Regions from separate parts of the Uliginosibacterium sp. 31-12 genome, predicted to be linked through region 2. Evidence: riboswitches for the same ligand, from Rfam matches in the RefSeq annotation. Region 2 holds a riboswitch; each other region holds the start of a gene.
The links. Region 2 has a riboswitch for cobalamin ahead of Q3Y64_RS03175 (energy-coupling factor ABC transporter permease). Riboswitches for the same ligand answer to the same signal wherever they lie in the genome.

Region 1: linked by a shared signal. The riboswitch ahead of btuB (TonB-dependent vitamin B12 receptor) and the one ahead of Q3Y64_RS03175 (energy-coupling factor ABC transporter permease) in region 2 are both predicted to bind cobalamin.
Region 3: linked by a shared signal. The riboswitch ahead of Q3Y64_RS08975 (ribonucleoside-diphosphate reductase subunit alpha) and the one ahead of Q3Y64_RS03175 (energy-coupling factor ABC transporter permease) in region 2 are both predicted to bind cobalamin.

What each region holds. Positions count from the first base shown of each region.
Region 1 covers NZ_JAUOOA010000006.1:96,304-102,468, reverse strand. The annotation lists gene cobO (cob(I)yrinic acid a,c-diamide adenosyltransferase) at 1-76, opposite strand, end outside; gene btuB (TonB-dependent vitamin B12 receptor) at 125-1,942, opposite strand; cobalamin riboswitch at 2,052-2,277, opposite strand; gene Q3Y64_RS12570 (hypothetical protein) at 2,301-2,540, shown strand; gene Q3Y64_RS12565 (cell division protein ZapA) at 2,537-2,836, shown strand; RNA gene ssrS (6S RNA) at 2,934-3,116, shown strand; gene Q3Y64_RS12555 (EVE domain-containing protein) at 3,239-3,706, shown strand; gene Q3Y64_RS12550 (hypothetical protein) at 4,367-4,570, shown strand; gene Q3Y64_RS12545 (DcaP family trimeric outer membrane transporter) at 4,702-6,006, opposite strand; gene Q3Y64_RS12540 (amino acid ABC transporter ATP-binding protein) at 6,047-6,165, opposite strand, start outside.
Region 2 covers NZ_JAUOOA010000001.1:683,327-689,491, reverse strand. The annotation lists gene Q3Y64_RS03195 (cobalt-precorrin-5B (C(1))-methyltransferase) at 1-1,025, opposite strand, end outside; gene Q3Y64_RS03190 (precorrin-8X methylmutase) at 1,022-1,699, opposite strand; gene Q3Y64_RS03185 (sirohydrochlorin chelatase) at 1,696-2,604, opposite strand; gene cobM (precorrin-4 C(11)-methyltransferase) at 2,601-3,410, opposite strand; gene Q3Y64_RS03175 (energy-coupling factor ABC transporter permease) at 3,413-4,078, opposite strand; cobalamin riboswitch at 4,265-4,522, opposite strand; gene Q3Y64_RS03170 (sulfite reductase flavoprotein subunit alpha) at 4,659-6,165, opposite strand, start outside.
Region 3 covers NZ_JAUOOA010000004.1:3,912-10,076, reverse strand. The annotation lists gene Q3Y64_RS08995 (DUF429 domain-containing protein) at 1-354, opposite strand, end outside; gene Q3Y64_RS08990 (MFS transporter) at 351-2,243, opposite strand; gene Q3Y64_RS08985 (glycoside hydrolase family 6 protein) at 2,412-3,458, shown strand; gene Q3Y64_RS08980 (hypothetical protein) at 3,510-3,833, shown strand; cobalamin riboswitch at 3,978-4,136, shown strand; gene Q3Y64_RS08975 (ribonucleoside-diphosphate reductase subunit alpha) at 4,237-6,165, shown strand, end outside.

The sequences.
Region 1 (6,165 bases), on a different contig from region 2:
CGTCGATGATGGCTTTCTTGCGGGCCATGCGCGCCAGGTGGCGGGCTTCGCGTTCGTTGTGGGCGGCTTCGCTCATGTTCTCTCCTCGGGCGCAGCCGGCGGGTGCCGGCTGCGGGTAAGCACTTTACTTGGGTTGATAGCGCAGGGTCAGCCAGGCACTGGTACCCGCCTGGTTATAGCCATACGCCGTCTGGTAGTTCTTGTCGAACACGTTCTCGAGGCGGGTCTGGGCGCGCCAGTCCTTGTTGAGTGCGTATTCGGCACGCAGATCGGTGGTGGCATAGCCACCCAGCTTGACCTTGTTGGCAGCATCGTCATAACGCGAGCCGACACCGTTCAGGCTGGCGCCGATGCTCCAGGCGCCGAGCTGGTGGTCTGCGTCAAGACGGCCGAACTGGCGGGCTCGGCGCACCAGCAGATTGCCATCGGTACTGCTGCCGGATTGATCCTGCGGATTCTGCAAGGTGGCACTGGCGGCCAGCGTGGTGTTGCCGAAGTGCTGCTTGGCGCCCAGCTCCAACCCGGTGATGCGGGCCTTGGAGACATTGCTCGGGATCCAGATAGCCGAGCCGGTGCTGATCGGTGCCCAGGCAATCAGGTTGCTGACCTCCGTGCGGAACAGGCTGGCTTCCCAGCTGAAGCCGCCGGTCTTGCCGGAAGCACCAAGTTCGCTGCTGCGTGATTTCTCGGGTTGCAGATCCGGATTGCCGGCACCCGGGTAGTACAGGTCATTGAAGCTCGGTGCCTTGAAGGCCGTGCCATAACTGGCACGCAGTCGCAGGGCGGGGGTGAAGGTGTAACCCAGCGCGAGGCTGCCGGTATTGTGATGGCCATACTGTTCGTTCTTGTCGTGACGCCCGGCAACTTGCAGATCGAAACGGCCGATGTCGGCCAGATACTGCCCGAACACGGCCTGATTGACGCGGCTATCCAGCGCGTAGCTGGTACTGCTCAGCGCTTCGTCATACAGGTAGTCGTAGCCGCCGACCAGCTGGTGGCCTTCGGCCAGGGTGAAATCGTTCTGCCAGCTGGCTTGGCTGCGGCGTGTGTCGAAGCGCGAGGAGAACTTGTCATCCTTGAAATTCTTGGAGGCATCCAGGGTCTGAGCCAGCTTGAAGGACGTGGTGTAGCGCTCACTGGCCGCCCAGCGCAGATTGCCAGCGTAGAGATCCTGTTGCAGATCGGTAACGTTCGGATTGCCGTCATATTCATTGCGACCCTCGGTGTGCAGGGCCTGGGCGTCGTAACTCAGGTTTTCACCGATGCGGCCGCCGCCGCGCACATTCACTGTGCTGCGTGTGTAGCCGTCACGATCCGATTCGGGTGCGCTGCCGCCATCCTTGACGTTGATGCCGCGCGTGGTAAGGCCTGATGCGCCGAGGTTAAGCCAGGCGTCCGGCGAGCCGAAGCCGCCGGCAGCCGAGCCCTCGAAACTGTGGCGCGAACCGCCAGTGAGGCTCAGGCTGGTGGGTTGCACGCCCTTTTTGGTGAAGATCTGGATTACGCCGCCGATGGCTTCCGAGCCATACAGGCTGGCGCGCGGGCCGCGTACGAGTTCGATGCGCTCGATTTGTTCGATCGGCAGATCTTGCAGTGCGGTGCCGCCACTGGTGGCCGAGCCGACTTTCACGCCATCGATCAACACCAGGGTGTGATCCGAGTTGGTGCCGCGGAGGAACAAGGAGGTCGTCTTGCCGGGGCCGCCGTTATTGGCGAACTGCACGCCGGGCAGACCGCGCAGCAGATCCGGCACCGAGCGGGCCTGTTGCTGCTCGATCTCCTTGCGGGTGATGACGCTGACCGAAGTGAGGGTTTCCTCGGCGCTGCGCGCCACGCGGTTGGCGGTGATCACCACTGGCGCGAGTTCGGTTTCCTGAGCCAGCACAGGATGGGAGAGGGCCAGCAGCAAGGCCGCCGGCAGGGTTTTGTGAGTGAAATTCAAGACAGACTCCTTCCGTGCCGCCCGCACGGATCATAGACAGGGGCGGGGCGTCGGGAAGGAGAAAACGCGGAACGTGAGGGAGCGGTTCCGGTCACCGCCCTCCGCGATGCGCCTCGAATACGCTTCGGGCCGGTCTCCGGACTCGCGAGTGAAGAAAACTCTTCCGACACAACGCCTTCCCGTGCAAAAGCACAGTGGCTGCCTGCTGCGTCTTGACTCGCTTACCGTTGCGGGGGCAGTGCCGGAATGGCAATATCCTGTGGATACGGCGCACCGGCTTCCCGTTTAATCCGCACCAAGGGCATGGGGCGGACACCTGAAGCAGCGCGCATTTTAGCCGAACGGCAGGTGCTTTGCGTTGACCGGTTTTGCTGCGCAGCACTACCATCAGCAGATGGATGCCGAACTCACCAGTCTCGAAACCCGTCTCGCCACGCTGCTCGCCGAGTACAAAGGCCTGCACCTCGAAAACCGCGAACTGACTACTCGCGTGGCCACTCTGCAAGCCGAAAACAAACGCCTCGGCGAGAAGGTGGCGGTGGCAACGGAACGCGTTGAAGCGCTGCTCAAACGTCTGCCGGTCGAGGATGAAAAATGAGCGAAGCCGTGAAGATCCAGATTATGGGCCGTGAGTACCAGGTATCGGTCAAGCCCGATGAGCGTGAAACGCTGCAGGCGGCGGTGGAAATGGTCAACGCGAAGCTTCAGCAACTGCTCGGCAAGAACTCATCGGGCAGCGAATCCACTGCCGTGATGTGTGCCCTGATGATTGCGCATGAGGCCGTGGTGGCTCAGCGCACGGCAGGCTTGGACATGCCTTCCTATCAGCGTAGAATCGAGGCCATGATCCGCCAGATCGATCAGGCTTCAATGAAACAGGAGAAGCTTTTCTGAGCGGTTTGTGTAGTCAGGATATGTCCTCACAGCGCAGTGACTGATCCTGGCCGATAAAGAATTCAAGGACGGCCGAAACAAAGGCGGTCCGGCAAGTTTTCCCCTGCGGTGTTCGTTTGAGCCTTAAGCTCCTTGAACCAATGTCTACGCGACATGGTTGTCGGCCCACCAAGCCGCTGTTGTGAGCGCCCCTTATGCCGGGCGCACCTGAAGCGGCCGGGTAGATGACCCCCTGAACCCAGGTTCAGGAATACGGCTCGACGGCACATGCGGGGGACCCAACAAAGGCGCGAAGCTTCCGGCTTCGCGCCTTTTCATTTTTCCGGGCCGCCGCCGGGTGACTGGCCTCTCTGGACCGGCTGGCGGCACAATGCGTGAATCAGGTTTCTTGCCGAGGGAAGCATGCGCTACTGGTTGATGAAGAGCGAGCCGGACGATTGCAGCATCGACGATCTGGCCGCCATGCCGCAACAGACGGTGGCGTGGCACGGCGTACGCAACTATCAGGCGCGCAACTTCATGCGCGACTCCATGCGCCCTGGCGATCTGGCCTTCTTCTACCATTCATCCTGCCCTAGGCCCGGGATCGCTGGCATTGCACAGGTGGCGAGTCTGGCCTATCCGGATGCCAGCCAATTCGATCCGGCCAGTCGTTTCTTTGATCCGAAGTCCGTGCCCGAGCAGCCACGCTGGCTCAATGTTGATATGCGTTTTGAGCGCAAGCTTGAACTGATTCCGCTGCTTGAGTTGCGCCGTCATGCGGAGCTGGCAAAAATGCGCCTGCTTCAACCCGCCAGTCGTTTGTCGATCACGCCAGTCGCCCCCGAAGAGTGGCAATTCATTCTGGCGACACTGGCGCGGGATGCCTGAGCACGAGTCCGTTTTGCTGATGGAAAGCCCCCTGGGCAAGTGCCCAGCTAAGAAAGCGCAGGGTGTTTGAAATGGAAACAGGGGCTTATACCCTAGGGTGTAAGGGTTTTCCCTTATCTATTTGATTCTATTGGTGTTGTTACGGCGCGACGATAAAAAAGTTTTAAGCCAAAAAAGTATTTTGATACACCCATAAGTCGCAATGATGTGTAAGAATTCTTCTCACCACGGAGTCAGCTCCGCGACCGCAAGGCGCCAGGGCACACCGGGGAGAGTGAGGAGACAGGGCGTTCCGTCAGAGAATGCCTTATATGGAGCGCGCCACGGGCAGCTGCTCCTGGTAGCAGCGAGCAGCCGGGCCCCGGGGGGCCCGGTTTGCCCGGTCAGACGAATTTGGCCCTTAGCTCAGCTGAGCTTGGGGCAGGTGACCGAGGGGGTCACAAGAAGGGGGAGGGAAATCCGCGATTCGGATTTCCTCAATTTGGGACGGGAAGTCACGGCGTGACTTCCCGTTTTTTTATGTGCGTCTTGCGGCGTGCCAGGAAGTGTTATGCCGAGACCTGCAGAAACCCCTATTCGCAAACCCTGATAAATTTTTCCTCATCTCCTGCATAGGATGAAGCAAGGCCGGTTTTCCGCTTCAACTACAGGAGGTTCATCATGGCTGCCATTGCAAGCGCTCCGCTGCCGGTGCTGAAACACGAGACTTTTCATAGTGACAATGATCGCGAACACGATGGTTTGGAGGCTGAGCTCGCGCCGGACTTCGATCGTGGAAGGATTCTGGAAGACCTGATTGTGGGCGAGCATGGGCGCGCCGAGGAAGAAGGCATGAAGCTGTTGCTCAAGGGCGGCATGATCTGAACCGTCTGCTCTACGCAGGACTTAGGGTTTGTGGTTGCCGTTCTTGGCATCGCGCTGGCCCTGAAAAAGAAAAGCCCCCGGAACCCGGGGGCTTTTTCCTTGCTGCGGGCCGGTGAGTGGCCCCGCCAGGATTAGTTGCCGAAGCTGTAGGTCGCAGCGAGGTTCAGGCGCGGTTCGGTACCGCTCTGGCCGTCCAGCGTATCGCGGTGGGAGAGCATGAACTCACTGCCCAGCTCGATGTTGGCCACCGGGTTCCACAGCAGGCCGATGCTGCCGCTGCGGATCGAGCGGTTAAGGGTGCCCTTGCCGTTTTGGTTGGCGTACTCAACGTAGTTACCGTTGTAGGTACGTTGCTGACCGTAAGCGAGCGTCGAGCGCAGGGTATCGCTGAATTTGTGTTGCAGCGAAAAGACCATGCCCAGTTCGCGCGGCAGGTAAACCTTGCTGGTGGCCGAGTCGGCGATAGCACCAACGGATTCGTTGAAGAAGCGGCCCATGCCTTCGCCGTAGCTGAAGCTGGTCAGGAAGGCGGTGCTGTCGGTGATCTTGAACGAGTTGCCGAGGCCGAGGCCGTAGCCGCGCTTGGCGGCGCTGGTGACATCGCTCTTGATGGCGTTGTCAGTGGTCAGGCCGCGCACGGCGATGTGGCCCCAGTCGAAGGCACGATCCCAGCGCAGGACCAGATCCGGCGTGCGCGAGATGTTGTCGCCGCTGTCCTTGCCTGTACCCTTGGTTTCGAGTGCGGCGATGAAGTTGCCAGCGCCAGCGGTGGCGTAGGTGTAGCGGATTTGCGGCTGACGCAGCGAGGTGTTGCCGGTCGGGCCGTTGAAGTCCACCACATCCGGGCTGGAATCCAGGTCCATGAAGGTGGACCAGGTCTGGCCGAGCAGCCAGCCACCCACTTGGCCGTAGGCGTGACGCAGGCGCATGGTGTTGGAGTCGGTGTAGAAGTCGCCTTCAACCTTGGTTGTGAGCGAGCCCAGCGCGGTCGGCGTGAAGGCTTCGAAGCCCAGGCGCGAAACGTTGGCGAACATATAGGTTTCGTTCTTGCGGGCAGCGTCCGCCGTGCCGTTCAGGGCGATGTTGGGCTGATAGGCTGCGTAGTCGCCGCCGTTGCTGCGGTTGTTACGGCCACCGAAGTTATGCACCGCATCGAGGCGGGCAAAGCCGTACAGGCGCACCGAAGTCTCTTCGCCGGCACGACGCGTCGAGCCGGGGATGTCGCCCTTCATGACCACTTCCTTGCTCTGAGCTTCGACCTGATTGGCCAGATCCTGGCGCTGCTTGGCTTCGGCAGCCTGGCTGGTCTTGAGATCAGCGATCTGCTTCTGCAGTTCAGCGATCTGCTTTTCGAGCAGATCAAGCTTGGTATCGGCGGCGAAGGAAGGAAGGCTCAGTGCTGCGGCGACGGCGCCGACAAGGATGCGTTTTTTCATGGATTCACACTCACTTGATGGTTGAAAGGACGGGCAAAGCTCATGCTGCGTGCTTGATCTGCTTCAGGAAAGCCTGGGCACGCGGGTGATTCGGGGCAGAAAAGAACTGTTGCGGGTCTGTACTTTCTTCTACGATCTGGCCGTGATCGAAAAAAATCA
Region 2 (6,165 bases):
AAGGCAAGATGCAACCCGCGCTCGGCCATGCGCTCGGCCGCAAAACGCGCGGTCGGATTGGCTTCGATCTCCGTGCAATCCTCGGCACTGGCGCCAATCCCGGCGGCCAGCTCGGCCAGCAGGCGGGTGTCCACCTCGGCCCGGTTGGCATGGGTGATGGTTTCACCCTGGGCGATCTTGGTCAGCTTGCCGACCATGGCGGCGATCACCACCTGGCGGATGCCGCGCATAGCGGCTTCGTCCAGCGCATAGCGCAGGAAGTCCCCCATCTGCACAAAGGCACCCGGCGCTAGATCGGCGTATTCACGCATCGCGAACTGCTCGGTGCGCCCGCCAGTCGTCAGTACCACAATCGAACGCGCGTTTCGCTGGCCGAGGCTGGCCGCCAGTTGCACGCCCTGAACCACGCTCGCGCGCCAGGCTGCAGTGCTGTAAGGCTTGACGATGCCGGTGGTACCGAGAATCGAGATGCCGCCGAGAATGCCCAGACGCGCGTTGTGTGTCTTGCGCGCCATCTCTTCGCCGCCAGGCACCGAGATGATCACGCGCAACCCGTCCTGTGCCAGCAGGCTGCCCGCCACCTCCCGCAGATTGGCCTCGATATTGGCGCGCGGCTTGGGGTTGATCGCGGCTTCCCCCACCGGCAGCCCCAGCCCGGGCAGGCTCACCACACCCACCCCTGCTCCACCGGTAATCTCGATCCAGCCGGCACGCCCAGGCAGGCGCTGCAGCTCGGCCGTGAGCCGGGCGCCATCGGTACAGTCCGGGTCATCGCCTGCAAACTTCACGACGACCGCTCGCGCCAGCATGACGTGGCCATCCTCACCGGGCGGCTGGCAATAAGGTTCGCAAACGGCGAACTCCACGCGCTGCGCATTCGGCAATTGCGACTCGATGCGCGCGGGGATCACCCCCAGCATCAGCCCATGAACCGCCGCCCGCGCCGCTGCGGCAGAGCAGGCACCGGTCGTGAAACCGGTACGCGTGCCGCGCGGTTTGGGCGAGGCGCCCGTGGCATCACTCATGCGGGCGCTTTCTGCCTGGCCTCGGCTAGGGCCAGCAAGGCATGCAGTGCCGCCACCACCAGTGTGGAGCCGCCTTTGCGGCCCCGGATCACGATCCACGGCACGGCATCGATTTCCGCCATCAAGGCCTTGGACTCTGCGGCGGCCACAAAGCCCACCGGCATGCCGATGACCAGCGCGGGACGCACGCCTTCTTCGCGGATCAGGCGCACCAGCTCGATCAGCGCCGTGGGCGCATTACCGATGCCGACAATGGCCCCCTCCAGCAAACCCAGGCGCTGCGCCTTGCGCATGGCCTGCACGGCCCGCGTCGTATCCGCCACCTGGGCGGCGGCGATCACATCCGGATCGCTGATGAAGTGATGCGCCTGAATGCCAAAGTGCGCGAGACGCGGCCGCGAGAGGCCAGAGCAGATCATCTCGACATCCGCCACCATCGCGGCAGCACCGCCCAGCATTGCAGCGATGCCCGCCTCCACCGCCTGCGGATGGAAAGCCGTCAGACCGTTGAACTCGAAATCGGCATTGGCGTGAATCATGCGGCGCACGATGGGCCACTGCTCGGCGCTGTAGGCATGCGTGCCGACCTCTGCATCGATGATCGCGAAGCTATCGTGCTCGATGAGCTGACCAGCACGCGTGAGCTGCTCGGTGACGGTATTCACACTGCTCATCCGGCGTGCTCCGCATGCAGTGGCTGCGCAGTGGGGGGCACGAAACTCAGCGGCTGCGGCGCATGGGTATGCTCATGCGAGTGGCCATGGCCCATGTCATGCGCCAGCTCACGATAGCTGCAGCCATCGCAAGGCAAAGTGCTCTCGGCGCGCCCCGCTTGGAGATCCTGCACCCGCTGCTCAAGCAGGGCAAAAATTTCGGGCTCGAATCCGAAATGCTCGCCACAGGCAAACCGGATCTGCGGATACTGGCTGCGCAGATGCGCCACCTGGCGATGGATGCGCTGCATCAGCGTGCCGGTGTAGAGGTAATAAGGCAGCACCACGATCTGGGTCATGCCCAGCAAGGCCTGACGCTGCACCACCCGCTCCAGGCGGGGCCAGGTGATGCCGGTGAAAGCCAGATCCACCAGCTCGTGATCGCCTTCCTCCTGCAACCAGCGCGCCATCTTGGCCATGTCGCCATTGGCGGCGCGATCCGACGAGCCACGGCCGAGCAGGATGATGCCGGTGGTGGTCGGGTCCGGCACGTCCAGCTGCTGCATGCCAGCGCGCAGACGATTCTTGAGGATATCCAGGATCGGATCGCAAGCGCTCAGATGGGGGCCATACAGGAATTCGACCCCCGGGTAATGTTCGCGTGCATGCTCGATGGCTTCCGGGATTTCCATCTTCACATGCCCGGCTGCATTCAGAATCAGCGGCAGCACGAAGACACGCCGGCTCTGCGCAGCCGCCGCGAGCAAGCCATCATGCAGCGATGGCGGAGCGAACTCGATGAAGCAGACCTCGATCCGCCATGCCGGCTGGCGGCTGCGCCACTGCGTAACGAAATCGCGGATTTCGGCGTTACCGGACTCCTCGCGCGAGCCGTGGCCGACGAGGAGGATAGTCGTGGTGTTCATGCGCTGGCCTTTCTGAATCGATGGGTAAAGCGCGGGTCGTAAAGCTTGGAGCGTGCGAGTTCGGGCCATTCGCGTGCGCCCAGGGTGGGGCTTGCGATCACCATAGCCTGGCTCACGATGCGCGCTTCACGACACTGTTGTTTGATGGTGGCGAGCGTGCCGCGCAGGATGATTTCCTCACCCGGCCAGCTCGCCTTGTGCACGACGAGAATCGGCGCATCCTCCGCCCAGCCCGCTGCGCGCAAGCCCGCTTCGAGCTTGTGCATCAGGGTGATGGACAGGAAGATACACAGCGTGCAGCGATGCGCCGCCAGCGCGGCGAGGTCCTCACCGGGAGGCATCGGCGTGCGCCCTTCGATGCGCGTGAAAATGGTCGTCTGGGTGATCTCGGGCAGGGTGAAGCTTTCCACCGCCGCCGCCGCCGAGGCCATTGCCGAGGACACACCGGGCACCACGCCCACCGGAATACCCAGCGCATCCAGTGGCCGCACCATCTCGATCAGCGTGCCGTAGAGCGCCGGATCTCCAGTCTGCAGACGCACGACTACAGCATGGCGTGAGCTCTGTTCGACGAGCCACTCGGACATCTGCTCCAGCGTCATGTCCTTGCTGTCGGTGATCACACACGCTGATGGCGCCCAGCGCGTAGCGGCCTCGCTGACCAGCGAGCCGGCGAACAGGATCGCGCCGGCCACTTCGATCAGGCTACGGCCCTTGACCGTGATGAGCTCAGGATCGCCCGGGCCGGCACCGACGAACCAGACCGTGCCGGACTGGCCGGCAGGCGTCTTTGCGACAACAGACATCGTCAGGCCGCGCTGCGCTGAACCAGCTTCTCATCCAGGCACAGACGCGCCCAGGCCGGCGTGGCAGTCTGCCCGGAAGCTCGCGTCAGCAGGCTGACGATGCCCCAGGTAAAGACCGGTTCCAAGAGCACCAGCGTCACATAGCTCGCAGCGAAGTGAGCCCACTCCACGAGTGGCGTCGCCACCAATCCCTGGCTGAGCCAGAAACCCACCATCAAGGTGACGCCTGAGTAATAGAAACCATCCAGCTTGAGCAGGGACGCGATCTCGCCATTACGGGCTGCCTCGGCCAGGCGGCGGCCTACGCTGAAGTGCACTGCCAGCAGCGGCAGCATCAGTGAGAGCGCATTGACGCCCAGATGCAGCAGATCCTGCGGTTCGAATATCAGCCCCTGCGCCAGCAGCCCCAGGGCGAAGCCGAATAGCGTTGGCAGGAAACCGAACAACAGGTAGATCGGCATGGCGCCAACAAAATGCAGTTCAGACGGTCCCACCGGCAGGTGATACATCTGCATGAACAGCGAGAAAAAACCTGCTGCCAGCAGGGTGCGCAGCCACAGCGCCGGGCGCAGCAGCAGGCCCGGCAACTGGCTGACCAGTAGCGCGCTGGCGACGACATTGGCGCCGAGAATTGTGGAAGCGGCCAGTTGGCCCGGTTCGATATGCATTGCGACTCTCCTTTGCGCCCCCACCGGGCGCTGCGTAGTGGATGAAACGACGCAGGCCGGAACGGCCAGGAGAGAAAGAAGGGATGAACATCATGAGCTGCAGCCCGTGGTGAGGGACACCGGATGGGCACAGGCAGGGACGCAATGAGGCCCCTCATGACATGCACCCCATCGCCCACCGCAACGGCCTGCGTCAATGCATCAGGCAGGTCTCCGGGCTTGCGAGTGGTGGCCTCAAGGCACACCGGAATGAACCGCCTTCCCATACCCGACTGGATACAGTGGCCAGATCAGCAGCAGCGTGCTGACCGGTTCATTCTTGACTCGCTTACCGTTGCGGGGGCAGCGCCGGAATTGTCGCAACCCGAAGGCTGCACGCACCGGCTTCCCATTTCACCTGCACGTGCATGACGCAGAGCAGGAACCTGAAGCTGCGATAAGTGTAACGACAAAGCGCTGCTTTCTGAAAGCGCCCGATGTTGTAGAGGATCTCTCGACCCTGGCGATCGCCTCAGAAAAGCATGTTTCCACGCCTGGAGACAATTTATGCAAGCGAATGTCGCTCGGGGCGTTGGTGTGCTCAGTACACGTCGCGCCGGTAGCGCTTTTGAGCGATCAGCAAGTCCAGCCCTTCACGCCCTAGCAAGGCTTCAAGCATGGCATCCACGCCCCCCGCCATGCCCTGCAAACTACCGCAGACATGAATCACTGCGCCTTCACCCAGCCAGCGCATGAGGCGTGCGGACTCGCCACGCAGAAAGTCCTGCACATGGCAGCCGCCCGGCTCGCGCGAGAAGACACGATCCACCTCCAGCAAGCCCGCCTGCACCCAGACTCCGAACTCGGTTTCGCACACGCTATCGGTGGCACGATGGCGCTCCCCGAAGACCAGCCAGTTTCGCCCGATGCCGCGTCGCACACGTTCGCGCAGCAAGCCACGCAGGCCGGCAATACCGGAGCCATTGCCGATGAAAATGCTGGGGCTATCGTCCTCAGCGAGAGTGAAGCTCGGATTTGCCCGCAGCCGCAGCGCCAGTTCGCCATCGAGCGGGCAATTCAGGGTCAGGAAACCCGAAGCCAGCCCGATGCCCAGGGCATGATGATGCTGGCGTACGATTAACTGAAGACACCCATCTTCCGGGATCGAGGCAATCGAGTAGCGACGTGGCGCCGGTAGATCCGGCTCAACGGAACATGAATGGGGACAGGGAAGGATCTCTACCAGTGCGCCGGGAGTCCAGTGTGGCAGCTCCCCTTTGGCTGGCAGCAGCGTGAGTTCGAACAGTGGCGAGCCACTGCTGCCAGGGTTGAGCAGCGTGCGCTGCGCAAGGCGCCACGGCTCCCAGGCAGGCGCGGCTTGGGCTGAAGCGCTCAGGCTGTCATCCCTCACACCAAAGCGCTTCAGCCCTGCAAACCAGTGCTCGACAGCCGCCGGCTCGGTTTCACAGGCAGGCGTAAGCGGCTGCCAGGCTTGAGCCCCGAAACGCAGCAAGGCGGCCTGCAAGCTGTGGCCGAAACCGCAGAACTGACGGTACTGCCGGTTTCCCAGTGCGAGCACTGCAAAACGCAAACGTTCGAGTTCCAGATCGGCCAAACCCAATGCTCGAGCAAAGCCGCGAGCCGTATCAGGCGCCTCACCTTCGCCGAAGGTACTGACCACGAACAGCGCCTGCGGAAAGCCCGCCAGCTCTGCCGGCTGAAGACTGGCAAGTGGCCTCAGCACCACAGCGCGGCCAGCGGCCTGCAGCGCGGCGGCAGTGCGCAGCGCGAGCGACTCGGCGCGGCCGGTCTGACTCGCCCAGGCCACCAGGATGGACTCTTCCGCCGCTACGCCTACGACCGGCAAAAGCGCCTTGCGCTGACGCTCAGCCTCGCGCGCGCCACGCCGCCGCGAAAGATAGAGCAGCCAGCCAGTCACCCCCAGCACCGGCAGTGCCAATCCCGAAAGCATCATAAAGAGTTGCACGGCGAGACCGAAGTCGCGCCCCATATGCAGCGGATGAATCATCGCCAGTACACGCTTGCCCGTGCTCTGGTCGGCAAAGCGCTCGTCCTTCTTCAGCTTGCCATCGAGCGCAATGAGCATA
Region 3 (6,165 bases), on a different contig from region 2:
GCAGGCGCGGTGCAGGTAGCGGCTGCCCATCGGCCGACGCTCGCGCACGCCATCCAGTGCGGCCTTGAAGGCCGGTTTGCCGAGCCTGCAGATGTGCCGGATCAGCCCGGCCCAGTCCTGTGGCCAACCAAGTTGCACGACGAGCTCGCGCGGCAGGCCAAAGGGAAAATCGAAACCGCCAACCCAGGGGCCGGGGCGTTGCAGCACCGCTTCGAAGCTGGCCCAGTCCGCACAGCGCTCGATGTCCGCCACCGCCAGGGTATTTCCGCGCAGCCATCCGCTGGCCACGGTGATCGGTTTGCGCCGGCTGGGCGCGGAGGTGAAGTCCACGCCCAGCAGCAAGGGCGCGTTCATCTCCACTCGCCGCGCAGCTGTGCGATGCGTGCGCGCAGCTCGACCGGCTTGAGCCCTTCCGGCGCCAGTGCCTCGCCGACGACCAGCTCCACCCGGTTGCGCAGGCCGCGCGGGAAGAGCTTGCTCATGGCACAGCCGTAGGCGCGCGAGAAATAGCCTCCCCACAGGCCGCGCAGGGCCATTGGAACGACTGGCACCGGGTTGCGGCGCAGGATCTTGTTGAGGCCGCCCTTGAAGGGGCCGATCTCGCCGTCGCGGGTGATCGTGCCTTCGGGGAAGATGAAGATCAGCTCGCCGGCGTCCAGCGCGCGGGCAATTTCTTCATAGGCGCGCTGCACCGATTCGCGGTCCTCCTGCGCGCTGGCCACCGGAATGCAGCGGCTGGCGCGGAACAGCCAGCGCACGAAGGGTGTGCGGTTGATCTGGTGATCGATCACGAAGCGCGGCTGGCGCGGCAGCACGCCCATCAGGATCACCGCATCGGCGAAGCTCACGTGGTTGCACACGGCGAGCGCCGGGCCGCTGGCCGGCACATTGGCGAGGCCGCTGGGGGCTACGCGGTAGATGCTGTGGGTCAGCGTCCACGCGATGCAGCGCAGATAGAACTCGGGCACGGCGCGGTAGATCAGGCCGGCAACCAGCAGATTCAGCAGCGCGCAAACCAGGAACAATTGCGGGATCGTGAGCCCGGCGGCGAGCAGCCCAGCCGTGATGCCGGCCGAGGCCACCATGAAAGCGGCATTCAGGATGTTGTTGGCGGCGATGATGCGCGAGCGTTCGGCCACATTCGAGCGGCTCTGCATCAATGCATACAGTGGTACGGTGAAAAAGCCGCCACCGACGCCGATCATCACCATGTCGAGGAGGATGCGCCAGCTGGCGGGCTTGGCCAGGAAACCCGCCAGGGTGAGCGCTGCTGGCGTACCGGTGGGGCTGGCCAGCCACAGGTCGAAGGCAAACAGGCTGATGCACAGCGTGCCCAGCGGCACCAGGCCCAGCTCCACATGCTTGCCCGACATGCGCTCGCACAGGAAGGAGCCCGTCGCGATGCCGACGATGAAGGTACCCAGCAAGGTGGTAACCATCAGCTCATCGCCGCCCAGCACACCCTGCACATAAGGGGCGAACTCGGTCAGCAGCAGGGCGCCGAAGAACCAGAACCACGAGATGCCCAGTAGCGCCATGAACACAGTCTTGTTGCGCGCGGCGAGCTTCAGGTTGCGCCAGGTTTCGGCGATGAAGTTGTGGCTCACCTTGAGCTCCGGCGCGGGTGAAGGCGCCGGCGGAATGCGCCGGCTGGCCGCGTAACCCAGCCCCGCTACGATCACCGTGAGCACGCCGCACAGGTCCGCTCCGATCTGCGGAATGGCCATCAGCAGGCCGGAGAGCACGCTGCCGGCAAGGATCGCCACGAAGGTGCCGCTCTCCACCCAGGCATTGCCGGCGACAAGTTCGTCCGGATGCAGGTGCTGCGGCAGGATCGAATACTTGAGCGGGCCGAAGAAGGTGGAGTGCAAGCCCATCATGAACAGGGCGAAGAGCAGCAGCTCCACATGGCGGGTGAAGAAACCCACGCTGGCGACCACTGCGATACCGATCTCCACCGCCTTGATGATGCGGATCAGGCGGCTCTTGTCGTACTTGTCCGCCAGCTGGCCAGCCAGCGCCGAAAACAGGAAGAAGGGCAGCACGAATAGCCCCGCCGCCAGTTGCACTGCCACCGCCGGCGCCAGTCCGAGCACCTGGCCGGCCTGGAAGGTGATCAGCAGCAGCAGCGTGTTCTTGAACACGTTGTCATTGAACGCGCCACAGAACTGCGTGAGGAACAGCGGGCCGAATCGACGGGCGCCGAGAAGCTGCAGGGTGGAGCGGGAAGGTTCGATGGACATGCGCAGGGAGCCGGTCAGGATGCCGGGCGAGGATAACGCAGGCCAGGGCCTGCGGCGAGCCTCACAGCTGGCAGCAGCGCAGTGCCACTGGTCGAGTTTCCGTGAATTAAGTCACGGATCCTGCTTAGGATTCCACGCACATAACAAGCAGTTTCGGGGAGTGAAGCAATGCGTCAGGTCTTTCTGGTCGGAGCGGTGGCCGCTGTCATGCTGGCCGCGTGTGGCGGCGGTAGCAGTGGAGGAGCCTCCGCGTCATCGGTTTCGGTTCAGGCGAGCAGCACAGCGGCCAGCAGCATCGCCAGTTCCAGCACGGCGAGCAGTGCCAGCGGAGGTTTGGGCCTCAGCAATGGCTTCAGCGCCTTCTACTCCGACCCGAATTCGCAGGTGCGCAACTGGGTAGCCGCCAATCCCGCTGACTCACGCACCGCCACCATCAACAGCGCGATCGCCCAGCAGGCCTTCGGCAAGTGGTTCGGCGAATGGAGTGGCGATATCGCCACTGCCGTGAGTGGCTATGCCAGCGCGGCGCAGAGCGCCGGCAAGATCCCGTTGCTGATTGCCTACAACATTCCCAGCCGTGATTGCGGCTCTTACAGCGCCGGCGGCTCCAGCGGTGGTGACGCCTACAAGACCTGGATCAGCGCATTTGCTGGTGGCATCGGCAGCAAGCCGGCGATCGTGATCCTTGAGCCGGACGCGCTGATGCAGCTCGACTGCCTGCCCTCGGATGCCGACCGCACGGCGCGCCTAGCCCTGCTCAATTACGCCGTCGACCAGTTTGCCGCCAAGGCTCCGAATGCCTGGGTCTATATCGATGCAGGCCATTCGAACTGGAAGAGTGCGGCTGATACTGCTACCCGCTTGATCAATGCCGGTGTGGCGCGGGTGCGTGGTTTTGCCCTGAACGTGTCCAACTACCGGGCCGATACCGAACTGCAGACCCACGGCGCGGCCGTGATCGCGCAGCTTCAGCTCCAGGGCAGTGCCGCCAAGCCTTATGTGATCGACTCTTCGCGCAACGGCAATGGCCCGAACGGCAGCGAATGGTGCGACCCGGCCGGCCGCAAGGTCGGTGCCACCAGCAAGGTGCTGAGCCTTGGTAGCGGCATGGAGATGGCGCTGTGGCTCAAGGCCCCGGGCGAAGCCGATGGCTGTGCAGCCGGCGCCGGCCAGTTCTTGCCGGACCTGGCCTATCGCCTCGCCACGGGCGGCTGAGCCCCTTAGCCCGGCGCTTGCCGGGCTTTTTACGCCTGGAAGATGCTCCGCATGAAACGCCTCCTGCCTCTCATCCTGCTGCTGCTCAGCGCGTGCAGCGAACCCCTGCCTGCCGACAAGGAGATCTATGCCGGCGACTGGGAGGGTCCTGGCATGCTGCTGTCGATCAGCAGTGACGGCCGCCTGTATTACCAGCGCGCCCAGGGTAGCAGCAGTACCTCGCTGGATGTGCCGATCCAGCGTTTCGAGGGCGACAACATCGTTGCCGGGCTGGGGCCGGCCTCGGCCACCTTCGTTGTCAGCCAGCGTCCGCACCCGGAGCAGGGTGAGTGGGTGATGGTGGTGGATGGCGTGCGTCTGGTGCGCCAGGAGTAAGCGCGCCGGGTGGCACAAAACCAGTGCAAGTGGCCCTGCAGCAAGCCCGCAAGCGGTTTTCTGAATTTCACTACATCTAGTCGGGTTATTGGTATCTGCTACTAGGTATAGTTGTCATCGGCTTGACTCCGACTAAATACAGCCCCTACACTCCGTCCCGACGGTGTCGGGAAGCCAGCTCGCTGGCGCTGCCCCCGCAACTGTGACCGGCGAGTGCCGGCATGCCACTGGGATGATCCGGGAAGGCTGCCGACAGGCTTTGACCCGGCAGCCAGGAGACCGGCCGTCACACAGATAAAACATCAACTGGAGCGGGGTGTCTCCGGGGCCGATGCGACGCTGCCTGCAGGCCTGCGTTCACCGCCCCCCGGCATGCCGTTCCCCATCAAGAGAGAGAGCCGGCATGCAACATTCCGCCATCGCGGTCGAGGCCGCCCGCAGCAGCGCGCCCAGCAGCATTTCCAGCAGCGAATCCGACTTTGCCGCCAGCCAGGCAGGTCTCGAGCTGATCCGCCGCAATGGCGCTGTGGTGCCCTTCCAGGCTGAGAAAATCAGCGTGGCGCTGTCCAAGGCTTTCATCGCTGTCGAGGGTGGGCAAGGCGCCGCTTCGGCGCGCATCCGCGAGCTGGTGAATCAGCTTACGGCGACTGTGGTCGGTGCGCTGACCCGCCGCCTGCCTGGCGGCGGCACGGTGCATATCGAAGATGTGCAGGATCAGGTCGAACTGGCCCTGATGCGCGCCGGCCAGCACGATGTGGCCCGGGCCTATGTGCTCTACCGTGAGAAGCGCTCTTCCGAACGCGCCGCCCAGCAGGCTGCCGTGCCCGCTGCCGCGCCGGCCCGCCTGCATGTGCTGGATGGCGACGAGCGTCGCCCGCTGGATGAAGTTGCCCTGCTTGGCCAGATTCGTGAAGCCTGCGTTGGCTTGGGGGATGTGTCCGCTGAAACCGTGCTCGAACACGCCCTGCACAATCTCTACGACGGCGTACCGGTGGCTTCCGTGCGTCAGTCTCTGGTGCTTGCGGCGCGCACCCTGATCGAACGTGATCCGGATTATTCCAAGCTGGCTGCCCGCCTGCTGCTGCGCAGCGTGAGCATCGAAGTGCTGGGTGAGGAGCTGGGCCAGGTCGCCATGGCTGCGCGCCTGCCGGAAGCTTTCCCAGGCCTGATCCGCGAAGGCGTCAAGGCAGGCCTGCTCGATGCGCGTCTGGCTGAATACGACCTGCCGCGCCTGGCTGCCGCCCTGAAGGCCGACAACGATCTGCGCTTTGACTACCTCGGCCTGCAGACGCTCTACGACCGCTACTTCCTGCACATCGAAGAGCGCCGCATCGAGCTGCCGCAGAGTTTCTTCATGCGCGTGGCGATGGGACTGGCACTGAATGAGATCGACCGCGAAGCGCGCGCCATCGAGTTCTACCAGCTGCTTGCCAGCTTCGATTTCATGAGCAGCACGCCGACCCTGTTCAACAGTGGCACCTGCCACTCGCAGCTCTCCTCCTGCTATCTGACCACGGTAGCTGACGATCTGGACGGCATCTATCAGGCGGTGAAGGAAAATGCCCTACTTCAGAAGTATGCCGGTGGCCTGGGTAACGACTGGACCCCGGTGCGTTCGCTGGGCAGCCGCATCAAAGGCACCAACGGCAAGAGCCAGGGCGTGATCCCCTTCCTCAAGGTGGTCAATGACACGGCGCTGGCCGTGAATCAGGGCGGCAAGCGCAAGGGCGCGGTGTGTGCCTATCTGGAGACCTGGCACCTCGACATCGAGGAGTTCCTGGAGCTGCGCAAGAACACTGGCGATGAGCGCCGCCGCACGCACGACATGAACACCGCCAACTGGATTCCGGATCTCTTCATGCAGCGCGTGATCGCCGGTGAAGACTGGACCCTGTTCTCGCCTTCCGATGTGCCCGACCTGCACGAGAAGTTCGGCAGCGCCTTCCGCACTGCCTACGAGGCCTACGAAGAGAAGGCCGCACGTGGCGAGCTCAAGCTGCACAAGAAGCTGCCTGCCGTGCAACTGTGGCGCAAGATGCTGACCATGCTGTTCGAGACCGGCCATCCCTGGATCACCTTCAAGGATCCGTGCAACCTGCGCTCGCCGCAGCAGCATGCCGGTGTGGTCCACAGCTCCAACCTGTGCACCGAGATCACCCTCAACACCTCCGACACCGAGACCGCCGTGTGCAACCTCGGCTCGGTGAACCTGCCGGCCCACCTGGTGCAGATCGAAGGTGAGTGGCAGCTCGATCAGGCCAAGCTCGCCCGCACAGTCAGCACCGCCATGCGCATGCTCGACAACGTGGTCGACATCAATTTCTACGCCACC